4 regions of the Aminobacter sp. 01T433 genome follow, and region 4 is predicted to be linked to each of the others. Evidence: predicted binding sites of a transcription regulator. Region 4 holds the regulator's gene; each other region holds the start of a gene.
The links. The regulator LexA, encoded in region 4, represses DNA repair genes until DNA is damaged. The targets are predictions, from matches to a motif close to TGTTCNNNNTGTGTTCNG.

Region 1 (3,672 bases), on a different contig from region 4:
CCTGCCGTGCCAACCAGGCAACAGCATTGGCGTTCGGACGCTGCAGGCGTACCTCCGAAATCACATTCGTATCAAGGACGATCATTCAAGGTCGGGGACTGGTCGCCCCATGTCCTTGCGCATCTCTTCCACGGCTTGCATGAAGTCTTCGTGGTCCTCATCCGACATCAGCGCATTGTGTTCCTGAAAGATGCTTCTCAGCATCTCGTAGGCATTGCGGGTGTCCGCCGGCGCCTCTTTCTCTTCCGCCAAGCTCTGCGCCAGCCGCAACGTCGCCTCGTCAGACAGGCTACGCCCGCCTTGGCGCGCCTTGTCGGCCAAGCTTTCCTTGACGGATTCCGGAATATTCCTGATCAGCAGGTCGCCCATATGCGCCTCCATCGGTTGATATCAATGATATCAGACCGTGACGATACCGGCAAACGGGCAGAAACTACCCCACCATGCGGCTCGGCGGACGGTCCTTGGCGAGCTTCTTGAACTTCTTCATCACCATGTCGCGCTTGAGCTTGGAGATGTAGTCGATGAACAAAACGCCGTTCAGATGGTCGATCTCGTGCTGCAGGCAGGTGGCGAGCAGGCCGTCGGCGTCGACTTCCTGGGGCTTGCCATGCTCGTCGAGATACTTGACCCGCACCGTCGCCGGGCGCTCGACCTCGGCGTAATAATCGGGGATCGACAGGCAGCCCTCTTCGTAGACCGAGCGGTCATCGCCGCTGGTAACGATCTCGGGATTGATGACGATGCGCGGTGCTGGCTCCTCGCCTTCCTTGGCAAGGTCGATCACCAGCATCCGGATCGGCTCTCCGACCTGGATCGCGGCGAGGCCAATGCCCGGCGCGTCATACATGGTGTCGAGCATGTCGCGCGCGAAGTTGCGCACGCCGTCGTCGATGCGTTCGATCGGCTTGGATTGTTCACGCAGGAGCGGATCGGGAAGGAGGATGAGCTGCTTGATCGTCATGCGCTTCAACTAAGATGTCGGAATAAAACCGTCAACTGGTCTGAAATGATGATGTTCCTGTTTTGATCTGCCCAAGCGAGGCGAATCGGCTATGGTGCCGGCGATGAACGAGCTTTCCAGCATTCTGTCCGCCCCGATCGCCCAGCTTGGCGCGACCATCATCACCCTCGGCCAGGCGCTCGGCTTTGGCGCGTTGTTGTTCGTTGTCCTGCTCGCCGTGCTGATGATCGCCCTGTGGCGCTCAGCCAAGGCACGCGCGGTAGCCGCGGCAGAGGCCGCCGACCATGCCCGCGACGCCGAGGCCCGTATGGCCGGCATCCTGCGGGCGCAGGCCGAGATGCAGGGACGTCTCGGCACGGTCGCCGATATCTTCGGCGCGCGCCAGGCGGAACTCACGCAATCGCTCGGCCAACGCCTCGACGCCATGACCGGCCGCATCGGCCAGACCATGGTCGAGCAGACCAAGTCGACGCATGACAGCCTGGCCAAGCTGCAGGAGCGGCTGGCCGTCATCGACACAGCCCAGGGCAACATCCAGTCGCTCGCCGGCCAGGTCGTGCAGTTGCAGGCGATCTTGTCCAACAAGCAGACGCGCGGCGCTTTCGGCCAGTCACGCATGGAAACGATCGTCGCCGACGGCTTGCCGCTTGGCGCTTACGAATTCCAGGCGACGCTGTCGAACAACAACCGGCCGGACTGCCTGGTCAAGATGCCGAACGGCGCGCCGTCGCTGGTGATCGACGCCAAATTCCCGCTCGAGGCATGGAACGCCATCCGCTCGGCAGCCGACGTCGAGGGCGCGGCGGAAGCACAGAAATATGCAGCCCAGGCATTCCGGCGCGACCTTGAGGTGCACATCAAGGCGATCTCGGAAAAATACCTGATCGCGGGCGAGACGCAGGACACCGCCTTCATGTTCGTGCCGTCGGAGTCGATCTTCGCCGAGATCCACGAGAATTTCGAATCGCTGGTGCACCGCGCCCACCGCGCCCGCATCGTCATCGTTTCGCCTTCGCTGTTGATGCTGTCGATCCAGGTCATTCAGGCGATCCTCAAGGATGCCCGCATGCGTGAGCAGGCCCACCTGATCCAGGGCGAAGTGATTCGCCTGATGGAAGACGTGGGCCGCCTCGACGAGCGCGTGCGCAAGCTTCAGACCCATTTCAGCCAGGCCAGCAAGGACATCGACGATATTTTGGTGTCGTCGTCCAAGGTCGCCAAGCGCGGCGAAAAGATCGAGGCGCTTGAGTTCGTCGCCTCGCATCCCAGCGCGGCGGAGGAGGCCGCGAAACCGCAAGCACCGAATGCCCGCACCGCTGATTCCAAGACCGGCCAGCTCAGGCTACGTGTTGTCGACGAGCGCGATTAGCAGAAGCCTGGCTGGGTTCCGGTCGGCCAGCTGGCTTATGAAGCCTTCTCGGCGGTCTCCATGCCCTCGAACTCTGGCAGCCAATGCAGGGCTGAGCGATGCCAAACCTGCCGACGCGGAACGAGCTGTTCACGCTGGTCGGATGTTCCGACCCTGAGACCGTAGACCTTGGGTCCATCGCCGACTGAGGTTGCAAACAAATGTGTGCCACATTCGCCGCAGAACCCTTGTGCGCGCTTGTTGCCGCTGTCGCCTGTCTTCACATAGATCTTGGGCGTGCCCAAGAATGCGATGTTTGCTTCGGGCACCTGCACCGTGACGCGAAACGCGGTTCCGGTCAGCTTCTGGCAGTCGGTGCAATGACAGATTGCCGTCTTTTCCGGATCTACGTCAGCCTTGTAGGTGATGGCGCCGCAATGGCATCCGCCTTCGATCTTCACTGGAAGTCCTCCATTTCACAAAGTTGATGATTCCAGTGGCATCCTAATCCTTTTCGGGTTTTGCCGTCTCGGGCGACCGGTCCACGATCCGCTCCCTCCGTTCCCGCCAAAGCCGCGACGTCTGCGGCTTGACGAAGACCGCTGTCACCTCGGGAACCTCCGCCTTGAGCTTCGCCTCCAGCCGCTCGACGCATGTCTCGATGTCGGCAGCCGAGATGTGATCGACGAAATCGAGGCTCAGGCCGGCGACGATCTGCTCGGGGCCCATATGCACGGTCAGCACGCCATTGGCCTTTTCCACCGCTGGATCGGCCTGTGCGATCGCCAGGATCGACGATTGCACGTCAGGCAAAGCCGGCTCGCCCATCAAGAGCCCCTTGCTCTCGCGGGCCAGGAATACGGCCGTTGCGCCCAAAATCAGGCTGATGCCGATGGAAGCGGCGCCATCGAGCCATGGCTGCTCGAAATACTGCGCGGCGGAAATGCCGACGAGCGCGATCATCAGGCCAAGCAGCGCGGCACTGTCTTCGAACAGGACGGTATAGACGCTTGGGTCCTTGCTGCGGCGAACCGCCTGGATGTAGCCGAGATTGCCCTTGGAGCGTCGGAATTCCTTGAGCGCCACCAGCCACGAACCACCCTCGAACACCATGCACAGACCAAGCACGATGTAGTTGATGAGCGGGTTTTCGATCGGCTCGGGGTCAAGAATGTGGATGATGCCTTCATAGAAGGCGACGCCGGCACCAAGCGCGAAGACCAGGAGCGCGACGATGAAACTCCAGAAATAGAGTTCGCGGCCATAGCCAAATGGATGCAGGCGGTCAGGCGGCTGGGCCGCACGATTGAGCCCGTAGAGCAGCAACAGTCCGTTGCCAGTGTCGACCAGCGAATGCACG
Region 2 (3,672 bases), on a different contig from region 4:
AACTTCCTTTTCCTGGCGTCGGCGCACGCGCTCGTCGGCGCGCGCGATGACCCAGTCGAGCAGCTTGGAAGCTTCCTGCGGATTGTCGGCAAGCCAGTGATCGAACGGATCGCGGATCGCGGTCTCGACAAGCCGCATGGCTTCGACGGTCGCCAGCTTGTCCTTGGTCTGGCCGACGAATTCTGGTTCGCGGATGAACACCGACAGCATGCCAGCTGCCGAGATCATCACGTCTTCGCTGGTCATGATCGAGGCGCGCTTGTTGCCGACGAGGTCGGCATAGGCGCGCAGGCCACGCGTCAGCACGTTGCGGAAACCCATTTCGTGGGTGCCGCCGTCGCCGGTCGGAATGGTGTTGCAATAGGAGTTGATGAAGCCGTCGCCGCCATACCAGGTGACGGCCCATTCCATCGCGCCGTGGCCGCCCTGCTTCTCGGTCTTGCCCGAGAAAATCTCGCGGGTGACCTGCATCTCGTCGCCGAGCGAGGCCTTGAGATAGTCGCTGAGACCACCGGGGAAGTGGAACACCGCCTTGGCCGGCGTCTCGTCCTTTTCCTTCAGTAGCGCAGGATCGCAGCTCCAGCGGATTTCGACGCCGCCGAATAGATAGGCCTTGGAGCGCGCCATCTTGTAGACGCGGGCCGGTTCGAAATGCGCCCCCTTGAAAATATCAGGATCCGGGTGAAACCGCACCTTTGTGCCGCGCCGGTTGTGCACGTCGCCGAGGTTCTCCAGCCCGCCTTGCGGCACGCCGCGCGAGAAGCGCTGGCGATAGAGCTGGCGGCCGCGCGCGACCTCGACTTCAAGCTGGTCGGACAAGGCGTTGACCACCGACACGCCGACGCCATGCAGGCCGCCTGACGTTTCGTAGACCTTGGAATCGAATTTGCCACCGGCGTGCAGCATCGTCATGATGACTTCGAGCGCCGACTTGTCCTTGAATTTCGGATGTGGGTCGACAGGCATGCCGCGGCCGTTGTCGGTGACGGTCAAGAAGCCTTCGGCATCGAGATCGACCTCGATGAAAGTCGCATGGCCCGCGACGGCCTCGTCCATCGAATTGTCGATGACTTCGGCGAAGAGGTGGTGCAGCGCCTTTTCGTCAGTGCCACCGATATACATGCCTGGACGGCGGCGCACCGGCTCCAGCCCTTCCAGAACCTCGATGTGGCTGGCGTCATAACCTTCGCTGCCATCCTTGGCGGCCGGTGCGGGGCGCTTGGCTGCTGCTGCAGCCTGCACCAACGGATCCGCCGGGCGGGAAACGGGGCGGGGAGGCTGCTTGTCGAGGCTGCCAAAAAGATCGTTGCTATCGTCCATGCTCAATACGGTTTTTCCGATGCTGCGAATCAGTTTGCCAAGTGTGCCAGTTTTGCCAGCATCGCAATAGAAGTTCCTGATATGTTCGTGCGACACGTTGTCGGATGCGACCGCGCAACGCAACCATTCGTAAACGCTATCCAAAATTGGCGGTTCACCGTGACCGATGATCTCGCCTTTGGCGGTTGCTGGGCGGCAAAATGATTAATAACTGCTAGCCGATCAACTAAACAAGATGGCGGGGGCGCCTCGTGCTCGATTTCGGTTCCCTTCTGCTCGCGACGGCATTGTCCGGCGCCTGTCTGAGCGGAACCATGCTTGCTATCTGGCTGACCGCGCGTCAGGCGAATTTCGTTCTCACGATGGCGGCCGGAATACTACTTCTCGTCGCCCATGTCATCGCCTTTTGGCAATATGGCCGCGCCGCAGAGCCGTGGCTCGCCCAATTTGTGTTGGCAACGCTTGTGGCAGGTTTCTTCCTGATCTTTTGTTCTACGGGCCAATATCTCGACAAGACCAGCTACAAGGTTGTGGCATTGCCGGTGACGGCGCTGATGCTTTTGATCGCCGTCGTTACGGCCGCCGGTTTCGATGGCATGGGGTTCGTGATTGCGTATTCCACGGTGGCGGTTCTGCTTGTCATGATCGCCGGCGCATTCTGGATCACCAGAACCCATGACTGGCGCATTCTTGCCGCCGTTACGATGCTTGCGGGCAGCTGTGCGGTCTCGTTTGCCCTTTGTGCCCTGGTCCCGGCTGCAAATGGGCAATGGACGCTTGATGGGACTCCTGACAACTGGGCCGAGCGGTTGAACACGATCGTCGCCGTCGCCTGCATGACGGTCGTCGGTGCCTTGACGATTTCACTTCACCATTTGCGCACCCACAACAAGCTTACGGCGGAGGCGATGACTGACCCACTGACCGGGCTGATGAACCGTCGGGCTTTGAGTACCCTGTACGGAAACACCCTGTTTGGACCTTCGATGGCGGTAGCCATGTTCGACATGGACCATTTCAAGCGCACCAACGACGTCTTTGGTCATCCCGTTGGCGACAGGGTGCTGCAGCGCTTTGCCGAGGTGATCAGGGAGCATGTACACAATGGCGTGGACGGCTTTCGCCTCGGCGGCGAGGAATTCGCCATCGTCATGTCGAGGATCGGCGAGGACAAGGCCAACGAGCTTCCGCGTGTGATCGGCGCTGATTTCGCTGCCGAGATCGTTGCGACCAGGCTCGGGCCGCTTCGCAGCACCGTCAGTGTCGGCATCGGCTTTGGTCAGGAACAAGGATCGACCTTGGAGGAGGTGTTGGCCGCTGCCGCGCAGCACTCTACGAGGCCAAACGCGCCGGCCGCAATCGCGTCGCTACAGCCAATTCGTCAGGCCTTGCGGGGGCGCATGCCCCCGAACTCCTGTCCGCCTAAGCCTAGCGCTCCATTCGGCGGGGCCGTCGTCCAAGACAGTATGACCGAAACTCACAAAAAGAAGCGGCCGGACAAAGTGTCCGGCCGTTTCGTATACTTCGAGGCAGCTTACTCGGCGGCGCCGAGATACTCGCTCAGCGGCGGGCAAGCGCAGACCAGGTTGCGGTCGCCGGCGACATTGTCGATGCGCGACACTGGCGGCCAGTACTTTGCCACAGTGTCGGGATCGCCGCCCGGATAGGCCGCTTCGAGGCGCGAGTAGGGGTGCTTCCAATCCCCAACCAGCGTCTCTTTCGCCGTATGCGGAGCGTTTACCAGCGGATTGTCATCCTTCGGCCACTCGCCCTTTTCGACCTTCGCCGCTTCGCCAGCGATCGCGATCATCGCCGCGCAGAAGCGGTCGATCTCGTGCTTGGGCTCGGACTCGGTCGGCTCGACCATCAGCGTGCCGGCAACCGGCCACGACATCGTCGGGGCGTGGAAGCCGTAGTCGATGAGGCGCTTGGCGATGTCTTCGACCGAGATGCCAGCGGTTTCCTTGAGCACGCGGGTGTCGAGGATGCACTCATGCGCGACACGCCCGTTGCGGCCCTTGAACAGCACCGGATAGTGCGCCTCAAGCTTGCTGACGATGTAGTTGGCATTGAGGATCGCCTGTTCCGTCGCCTGCTTGAGGCCCGAGGCACCCATCATCCGGATGTACATCCAGGTGATCGGCAGGATCGAGGCGCTGCCGAAGGGAGCTGCCGACACCGCATGAGCGCTGCCGATTTCGACGTGGCCGGGCAGGAACGGCGCAAGATGCGACTTGACGCCGATCGGGCCGATGCCGGGGCCGCCGCCGCCATGCGGAATGCAGAAGGTCTTGTGCAGGTTCATGTGGCAGACGTCGGCGCCGATGTCGGCCGGCCGTGACAGTGCGACCA
Region 3 (3,672 bases), on a different contig from region 4:
TTGTTCAGCCCGTATTCCTTGGTGATCAGATTCCAGGCGAGCTCGATGGCGTGCTCCTTGAAATAGTCGCCAAACGAGAAATTGCCGAGCATCTCGAAGAAGGTGAGATGGCGGGCGGTATAGCCGACATTGTCGAGATCGTTGTGCTTGCCGCCGGCACGCACGCTCTTCTGGGCGGTCGCGGCGCGCGAATAGGAACGTTTTTCAAGACCGGTGAAGACGTTCTTGAACTGCACCATGCCGGCATTGGTGAACATCAAGGTCGGGTCGTTGCGCGGCACGAGCGGACTGGAGGCCACCACCTCGTGCCCGTTCTTCTTGAAGTAGTCGAGAAATGTCGACCGGATCTCGTTCACGCCACTCATATCGCTGCCTTTGATCGCCGCCCTGAACAGATGCACCCCGCCCTTTTCAGACGGAAATTGGAACTGCCTTTTAGCCGTCCACTTTATCCCTGTCCAGAAACACCGGATCGCCAAAAAATCCGCAATTCCGCCGCCCAGATCAGCAAACCACCTTCACAAACGCAAACCGCCGGCACGATGGCCGGCGGTTGCTCAGATCGTCTGTCTTGAAGCAGGTCAGCGCCTGGCCGACCGGCCGCCAGCGCGCTTACATCGCGCCGGCTTCGTCGTCGCTATCGTCCTCACGCGAACCGTTCTCAAGGAACTTTTCGGCGATCAGACCGGCATTCTGCCTGAGCAGTTGTTCGATTTCGCGCGCCGCTTCGGGATTGTTGCGCAAGAACAGCTTGGCGTTCTCGCGGCCTTGGCCGAGACGCTGCGAATTGTAGGAGAACCAGGCACCCGACTTCTCGACCACGCCAGCCTTGACACCGAGATCGACGAGCTCGCCGGTCTTGGAAACGCCTTCGCCATACATGATGTCGAACTCGACCTGCTTGAAGGGCGGAGCCAGCTTGTTCTTGACCACCTTGACGCGGGTCTGGTTGCCGACGACCTCGTCGCGATCCTTGACCGAGCCAATGCGGCGGATGTCGAGACGGACCGAAGCATAGAACTTGAGCGCGTTGCCGCCCGTCGTCGTCTCGGGCGAACCATACATGACGCCGATCTTCATGCGGATCTGGTTGATGAAGATGACCATGGTGTTGGAGCGCGAGATCGATGCGGTCAGCTTGCGCAGCGCCTGGCTCATCAAACGAGCCTGCAGGCCAGGCAGCGACTCGCCCATCTCGCCTTCGATTTCGGCACGCGGCGTCAAAGCCGCCACCGAGTCGACGACCAGAACGTCGATTGCGCCGGAGCGCACCAGAGTGTCGCAGATTTCCAGCGCCTGCTCACCGGTGTCAGGCTGCGAGATCAGCAGATTTTCCAGGTCGACGCCAAGCTTGCGGGCATAGACCGGATCGAGCGCGTGTTCGGCATCAACGAAAGCGCAGATGCCGCCCTTCTTCTGAGCTTCGGCAATCGTGTGAAGAGCAAGCGTCGTCTTGCCCGAGCTTTCCGGCCCATAGATTTCAACGATACGCCCGCGCGGCAGGCCGCCGACGCCGAGCGCGATGTCGAGACCGAGCGAACCGGTGGAGACGGTCGCGATCTCGACAACCTGCTCATTGGCGCCGAGGCGCATGATCGAGCCCTTGCCGAAGGCGCGTTCGATCTGCGACAGCGCCGCGTCCAGAGCCTTAGATTTGTCCACCGAATTTTCCTCTACAAGCCGCAATGAATTTTGAGCCATGATACATCACCCCGTGGTCATCAATGAAGGCCGGTCTATCCGATGCCGATATAAATTTGTACCGGTTTTGTTCACATTTGGCAAGAGCATTCAAACTATTGATATTGAACAGTATTTCATGTGATGTTCTTTTTTTGTTTCAACGCCGCACGTGATCCGATGTCGCATGGAGGTCGCGACTTCCCTTGCGGTGCCTTGCCAAATGGCGATTCGGCAGCGGTTGCCGCCTTTCGCCCGGAACACTAAGTTTGCCGCCTCAAACGCCAACGGACAGCCTCAGCATGAAGTCACCCAGAATCCTCGCCGTCGGCGGCGCCCATGTCGACCGGCGCGGGCGCATGACCGCTCCGTTCGTTCCGGGCGCCTCGATCCCAGGCGCCATGAGCGAGGAGGTCGGCGGCGGGGCGTTCAATGCGCTGCGCGGCGCTGTTCGGCGAGGTGCCGTGGGTTCGCTGATGTCGGTGCGTGGCGGCGATGCGGCCGGTGAAGCGGTTGCCGCTGAAATCCTGGCCAACGGCATCGCCGACCTGTCGGCGGTGTTCCTCGACCGCGCGACCCCAAGCTATACCGCATTGCTCGACCGCGACGGCGACGTGGTGGCCGCCCTTGCCGACATGGGGCTCTACGAACTCGCCTTCCCCAAGCAGATGCGCCGCGCCAAGCTGCGCGAGGCGATCAGCGCGGTCGATGCGGTGCTTTGCGATGCCAACCTGCCCGAGGCAGCCCTTTGGCGCCTGGCGGAGGTTGTGGGTACGACCCCGCTGTTTGCCATCGCCATTTCGCCGGCAAAGGCTGTGCGGCTGAGGCCGATCCTCGACGGGCTGTCGTGCCTGTTCATGAACCGTCGCGAGGCGGCCGTTCTCGCCGGCACCGATACGGATGCCGATCCGGCCGAGATCGCACGCGGGCTCATGGCAGCGGGGTTGCGGCGTGGCGTCGTGACCGCAGGCGGCAGCTCGGTCTTTGCCTATGACACGCAAGGGCTTTTGGTCGTTTCGCCCCCCGCACCTCGGCGGGTGGTCGACGTCACCGGCGCGGGCGATGCACTGGCGGGTGCGACAACAGTGGCGCTGCTGCGTGGCCTGCCACTTGATGATGCACTCAGGCATGGCATTGCCGCAGCTGTATTGGCCATAGAGAGCGCTTCGGCTGTGCCCGAACTCGACCAAACAGCCTTCGACGCGGTGCTGGCCCTTGTGCCGCAAGCCTCGGAAATGGCATGACGCGGCCCAAGGAGATCAACATGACGCCAGAGACCGCCCGCCCCTTCATCGACATCCACGCCCCTGTTGCCGCAGCACTCGCGGCAGGCAAGCCGGTCGTCGCGCTCGAAAGCACCATCATCACGCATGGCATGCCTTATCCCGACAACAGCGCGATGGCGGCCAATGTCGAAAAGATCATCGCCGACGGCGGTGCGGTGCCGGCGACCATTGCCGTCATCAACGGCCGCATCAAGATCGGCCTGTCCGACGGCGAGCGCGAGTCGCTGGCCATGACCGGCGGGGCCATGAAGCTGTCGCGCGCCGACATGGCCTTTGCCGTTGCCGAAGGCCGCACCGGCGGCACAACTGTCGCCGCAACGATGATTGCGGCTCATCTCGTCGGCATCAAGGTTTTTGCAACTGGCGGCATCGGCGGCGTGCACAAGGGAGCTGAAAAGAGCTTCGACATCTCGGCCGACCTGGATGAGCTGGCGCGCACGCCCGTCATCGTGGTTTCGGCCGGCGCCAAGGCTATTCTCGACATCGAAAAGACGCTGGAGGTGCTGGAAACGCGCGGCGTTCCGGTTGTGGCCTACGGCTCCGACATCGTGCCGGCCTTCTGGTCGCGCAAGTCGCCCTACGCGGCACCGCTCAGGCTAGATGCGGCGGAAAAGATCGCCCGTCTCTATGAGACGCGCGCGGCTCTGGGGCTCGATGGCGGCATGCTGGTTGCGAACCCGGTGCCTGAAAGCGACGAGATCCCGAC
Region 4 (3,672 bases):
GGCGAAGCCAACATGGTTGATGTCGGCGACAAGGCCGAGACCACCCGCACGGCGATTGCCGAAGGCGCTGTCATCATGCGTGCCGAAACCCTGGCGTTGATTCTTTCGGGCAACGCCAAGAAGGGCGATGTGCTCGGCACCGCCCGCATAGCCGGAATCATGGCCGCCAAGCGCACGCACGAACTCGTGCCGCTCTGCCACCCGATCCTGCTGACCAAGGTTTCGGTCGAGATCGAGCCGGACGAGGCCCTGCCCGGTCTTCGCGTGACGGCACTTGCGCGTGTCACCGGGAAGACTGGCGTCGAGATGGAGGCGCTGACGGCCGCGTCGGTCGCCTGTCTCACCATCTACGACATGGCCAAGGCCGCCGACCGGGGCATGGTGATTTCCGGCATCAGGCTGGTCGAAAAGACCGGCGGCAAGTCGGGCGACTACAAGGCGGTCGAATAGATGGCGCTTCTGCCCGTCACCGAGGCGCTGGAACGCCTGCTCGACGGCGCTGAACCCAGCGGCTGGGAGACGGTCGGTCTCAGTGAAGCTTCAGGACGCGTGCTGGCAAGCCCGTTGTTTGCCTTGCGCACCCAGCCTCCTTTCGATGCCTCGGCCATGGATGGGTACGCTGTCCGCGCCGCCGACATCGCATCCCTGCCGGCACGGCTGAAGGTCATCGGCGAGGCTCCTGCCGGCAAGCAGTTCACAGGCGCTGTGGCGCAAGGCGAGAGCGTGCGCATTTTCACCGGCGCACCTGTGCCCAGCGGCGCGGACACTGTCGTCATCCAGGAAAATGTCAGCGATATCGGCAATGGCGAGATCGACGTGCTGGAACCGGCGATTCTTGGACGCAATATCCGCGCCAAGGGTCTCGATTTCAAACATGGCGATCTGATTCTCGACGCCGGCCGCGTGCTCGATCCTGCGGCCCTGTCGCTGATCGCCGCCGCCAACCACCCTGCAATGGCAGTGGTTCGCGCGCCACTGGTCGCCATCATCGCCACGGGCGACGAACTGCTCCCACCCGGCAGCAACCCTGGCCCTGACCAGATCATCGCATCCAACTCCTATGGTGTCGGAGCAATCGCCCGGTCAGTCGGCGCGCGCGTGCTTGACCTCGGTATCGCAGCCGACCGCAAGGATGCCATCTCAGCCCTCATCGCCCAGGCGCTCGAAGCCGAGGCCGACGTCATCGTCACGCTCGGCGGGGCCTCGGTCGGAGACCACGACCTGGTCCACGGCGTTCTGACCGGGCTCGGCATGGATCTCGATTTCTGGAAGATCGCCATGCGTCCCGGCAAGCCGCTGATGTTCGGCCGCCTTGTCAAGACACGTTGCGTCGGCCTGCCCGGCAATCCGGTCGCCAGCCTGATCTGCGCGCATATCTTCCTGAAGCCTTTGCTGGCGAAGCTTGGCGGGCGGCCCTATGCGCCCGACATTCGCAACGCCGTGCTCGATACGGCGATGGCACCAAACGATTTGCGCCAGGATTTCGTTCGCGCCATTGCACGCGAGACGCCTGACGGCCTCATAGTTACGCCATATCTGGTCCAGGATTCGTCGATGCTGCGCACGCTCGCCGACGCCAATTGCGCCATCATGCGTGAACCCTTCGCACCAGCCGCCGAATCTGGCAGTGCGTGCCGCGTGATGATGCTGCGCTGAACGAAACCGCCTCCTCCCTTCATCAGATATAAACGGTTGCAGAACACAACTGGAACAGATAGTGTTTTGTTCTGGGTTTGTTTTTCTTCTGATTCCTCGGGGGTGGCGATGCTGACGCGCAAACAACATGAGCTTTTGCTGTTCATCCACTCGCGATTGAAGGAGACAGGCATCCCGCCATCCTTCGACGAAATGAAGGAAGCGCTCGACCTCGCCTCCAAATCTGGCATCCATCGCCTGATCACGGCACTCGAAGAACGTGGCTTCATCCGACGCCTGCCCAATCGGGCACGTGCGCTTGAAGTGCTGCGCATGCCCGATTCCATCGCACCAGGCCTCAACGCGGCGCGGAAATTCTCGCCGAGCGTCATTGAGGGCAGCCTTGGACGCAGGCCTGAACCGTCGCGCTCCATGTCCGCCGGCAATGACGATGATGCTGGCGCGGCCGTGACCATTCCTGTGATGGGACGTATCGCTGCCGGCGTGCCGATCGACGCCATCCAGCACAAGACCCATTCGATAGCAGTGCCGCCGGATATGATCATGGGCGGCGAGCATTACGCGCTCGAGGTCAAGGGCGACTCGATGATCGAGGCTGGCATCTTCGACGGCGATACAGTCGTCATTCGCAGTTCGACCACCGCCAACCCCGGCGAGATCATTGTTGCACTAGTCGACGACGAGGAAGCGACCCTCAAGCGCTTCCGCCGCAAGGGCGCCTCGATTGCTCTCGAGGCTGCCAACCCGGCCTACGAGACCCGCATCTTCGGGCCAGACAGGGTCAAGGTCCAGGGCAAGCTTGTCGGGTTGATCCGCCGCTATTCCTGAACGGCCGATTCGGCGCGTCTCGGCCTGTTCGATGTTGCTCAGTTTGGTCCGGCTATTTGGCCGGCTTTGCGGTCTCCGGCGATTTCGGGCGTTTGACTGCGCGCTGATAGGGCGGCAGGCCCCTCGCCTCGCGAGAGAATTCGCGCTGCGTGTGCCACGGGCGATATGGCTCTGATACAGCGTGGCGGATTTCTAGTTGCCGACTTTTCTTGCCCGATTCCGGCTTCACGAATATCTCGGCGCTGCCCAGACGGGCGAGTTCGCGGCTGGTGAGCACTGCCACGGTTGAGCCTGGGCAGATGTCCTTCGTCGTGGCGTCTTTCAAAACGATGAGATCAGTCTTTGCGCAAACGCGCCTGGCGGCGGCCGCGTGTTCAGCATGCGCGATCAAGCCCGCAGATGGATGCTGAACCAGGCAAAGGCCATCGCTGCAGACAAATTCAGTAGGCTCGTCGGTGCTGCTTGGATCGCTGGAGTTGCCCGAGTCCTTCGGATTTGTCGAACCGTCGGAGTTGATACGGATGGGGCCGACAAACGCCTCGGTTTTTAAAGTCCGTTTCCAATTGTCGACTGTGAACTCGTTTGGTCGAGCGCGATTGACCGCGAGCTTTTGGTCTCCGATCGGCACCCCCACCAGGCGGCCATCTTCGGAGACGAGGACGACAGGCGTTTCGGTTTCCACCAGCGACAGAACGCCGAGAGCGGCAAATGGCATGGCGGCGACCCGCAACCAGGTTGTGGCGATCGATGCGATGACCAGTGCGGCGGTCACGAAGACAACGGCATGGGTCGACACCAGACCGACCGCATCGATGGGCGAACGCTCGGAGAACCACTTTGCAAGGGCGATCATGGCCTTCAGGCCGATGCCCATTACATCGAGAAATAGCCCTTCGAGACCAAGCGGCATGAAGATGCCGGCTAGGACCGCAAACGGCATCACCAGCACCGAGACGATCGGCATGACCGCCAGGTTGGCAATGAGGCTGAGCGGCGAGACGCGCTGGAAATGCCAGGCACCGAAGACACTTGTGGCAATGCCGGCGATCAGCGATGTCGCGACAAGACCGATGGCAACCGTGGCAAGCCAGCGCCATAGCTTCGATGGCAATGACCGCTGCACAAGTGGTCGTGCTTGCGCCTCCCGCCTGTCCGACCACCAGGCATAAGCACCAACAAGCGCGGCCG

Region 1: AC1DLV_RS01915 (DNA recombination protein RmuC) is a predicted target of LexA. The motif match lies at 1,017-1,034, and genes of this name have one in related genera.
Region 2: parE (DNA topoisomerase IV subunit B) is a predicted target of LexA. The motif match lies at 1,392-1,409, and genes of this name have one in related genera.
Region 3: recA (recombinase RecA) is a predicted target of LexA. The motif match lies at 1,826-1,843, and genes of this name have one in related genera.

The regions. Positions count from the first base shown of each region.
Region 1 is NZ_JBFTPR010000001.1:377,494-381,165, reverse strand. It holds gene AC1DLV_RS01930 (PIN domain-containing protein) at 1-85, opposite strand, end outside; gene AC1DLV_RS01925 (FitA-like ribbon-helix-helix domain-containing protein) at 82-369, opposite strand; gene def (peptide deformylase) at 434-964, opposite strand; gene AC1DLV_RS01915 (DNA recombination protein RmuC) at 1,068-2,333, shown strand; gene AC1DLV_RS01910 (GFA family protein) at 2,369-2,773, opposite strand; gene AC1DLV_RS01905 (cation diffusion facilitator family transporter) at 2,817-3,672, opposite strand, start outside.
Region 2 is NZ_JBFTPR010000008.1:159,921-163,592, forward strand. It holds gene parE (DNA topoisomerase IV subunit B) at 1-1,320, opposite strand, end outside; partial or broken gene AC1DLV_RS16435 (GGDEF domain-containing protein) at 2,253-2,588, shown strand; gene gcvP (aminomethyl-transferring glycine dehydrogenase) at 2,855-3,672, opposite strand, start outside.
Region 3 is NZ_JBFTPR010000009.1:204,362-208,033, forward strand. It holds gene alaS (alanine--tRNA ligase) at 1-365, opposite strand, end outside; gene recA (recombinase RecA) at 613-1,701, opposite strand; gene AC1DLV_RS17840 (carbohydrate kinase family protein) at 1,983-2,924, shown strand; gene AC1DLV_RS17845 (pseudouridine-5'-phosphate glycosidase) at 2,945-3,672, shown strand, end outside.
Region 4 is NZ_JBFTPR010000012.1:150,344-154,015, reverse strand. It holds gene moaC (cyclic pyranopterin monophosphate synthase MoaC) at 1-450, shown strand, start outside; gene AC1DLV_RS20795 (molybdopterin molybdotransferase MoeA) at 451-1,656, shown strand; gene lexA (transcriptional repressor LexA) at 1,765-2,484, shown strand; gene AC1DLV_RS20785 (ComEC/Rec2 family competence protein) at 2,537-3,672, opposite strand, start outside.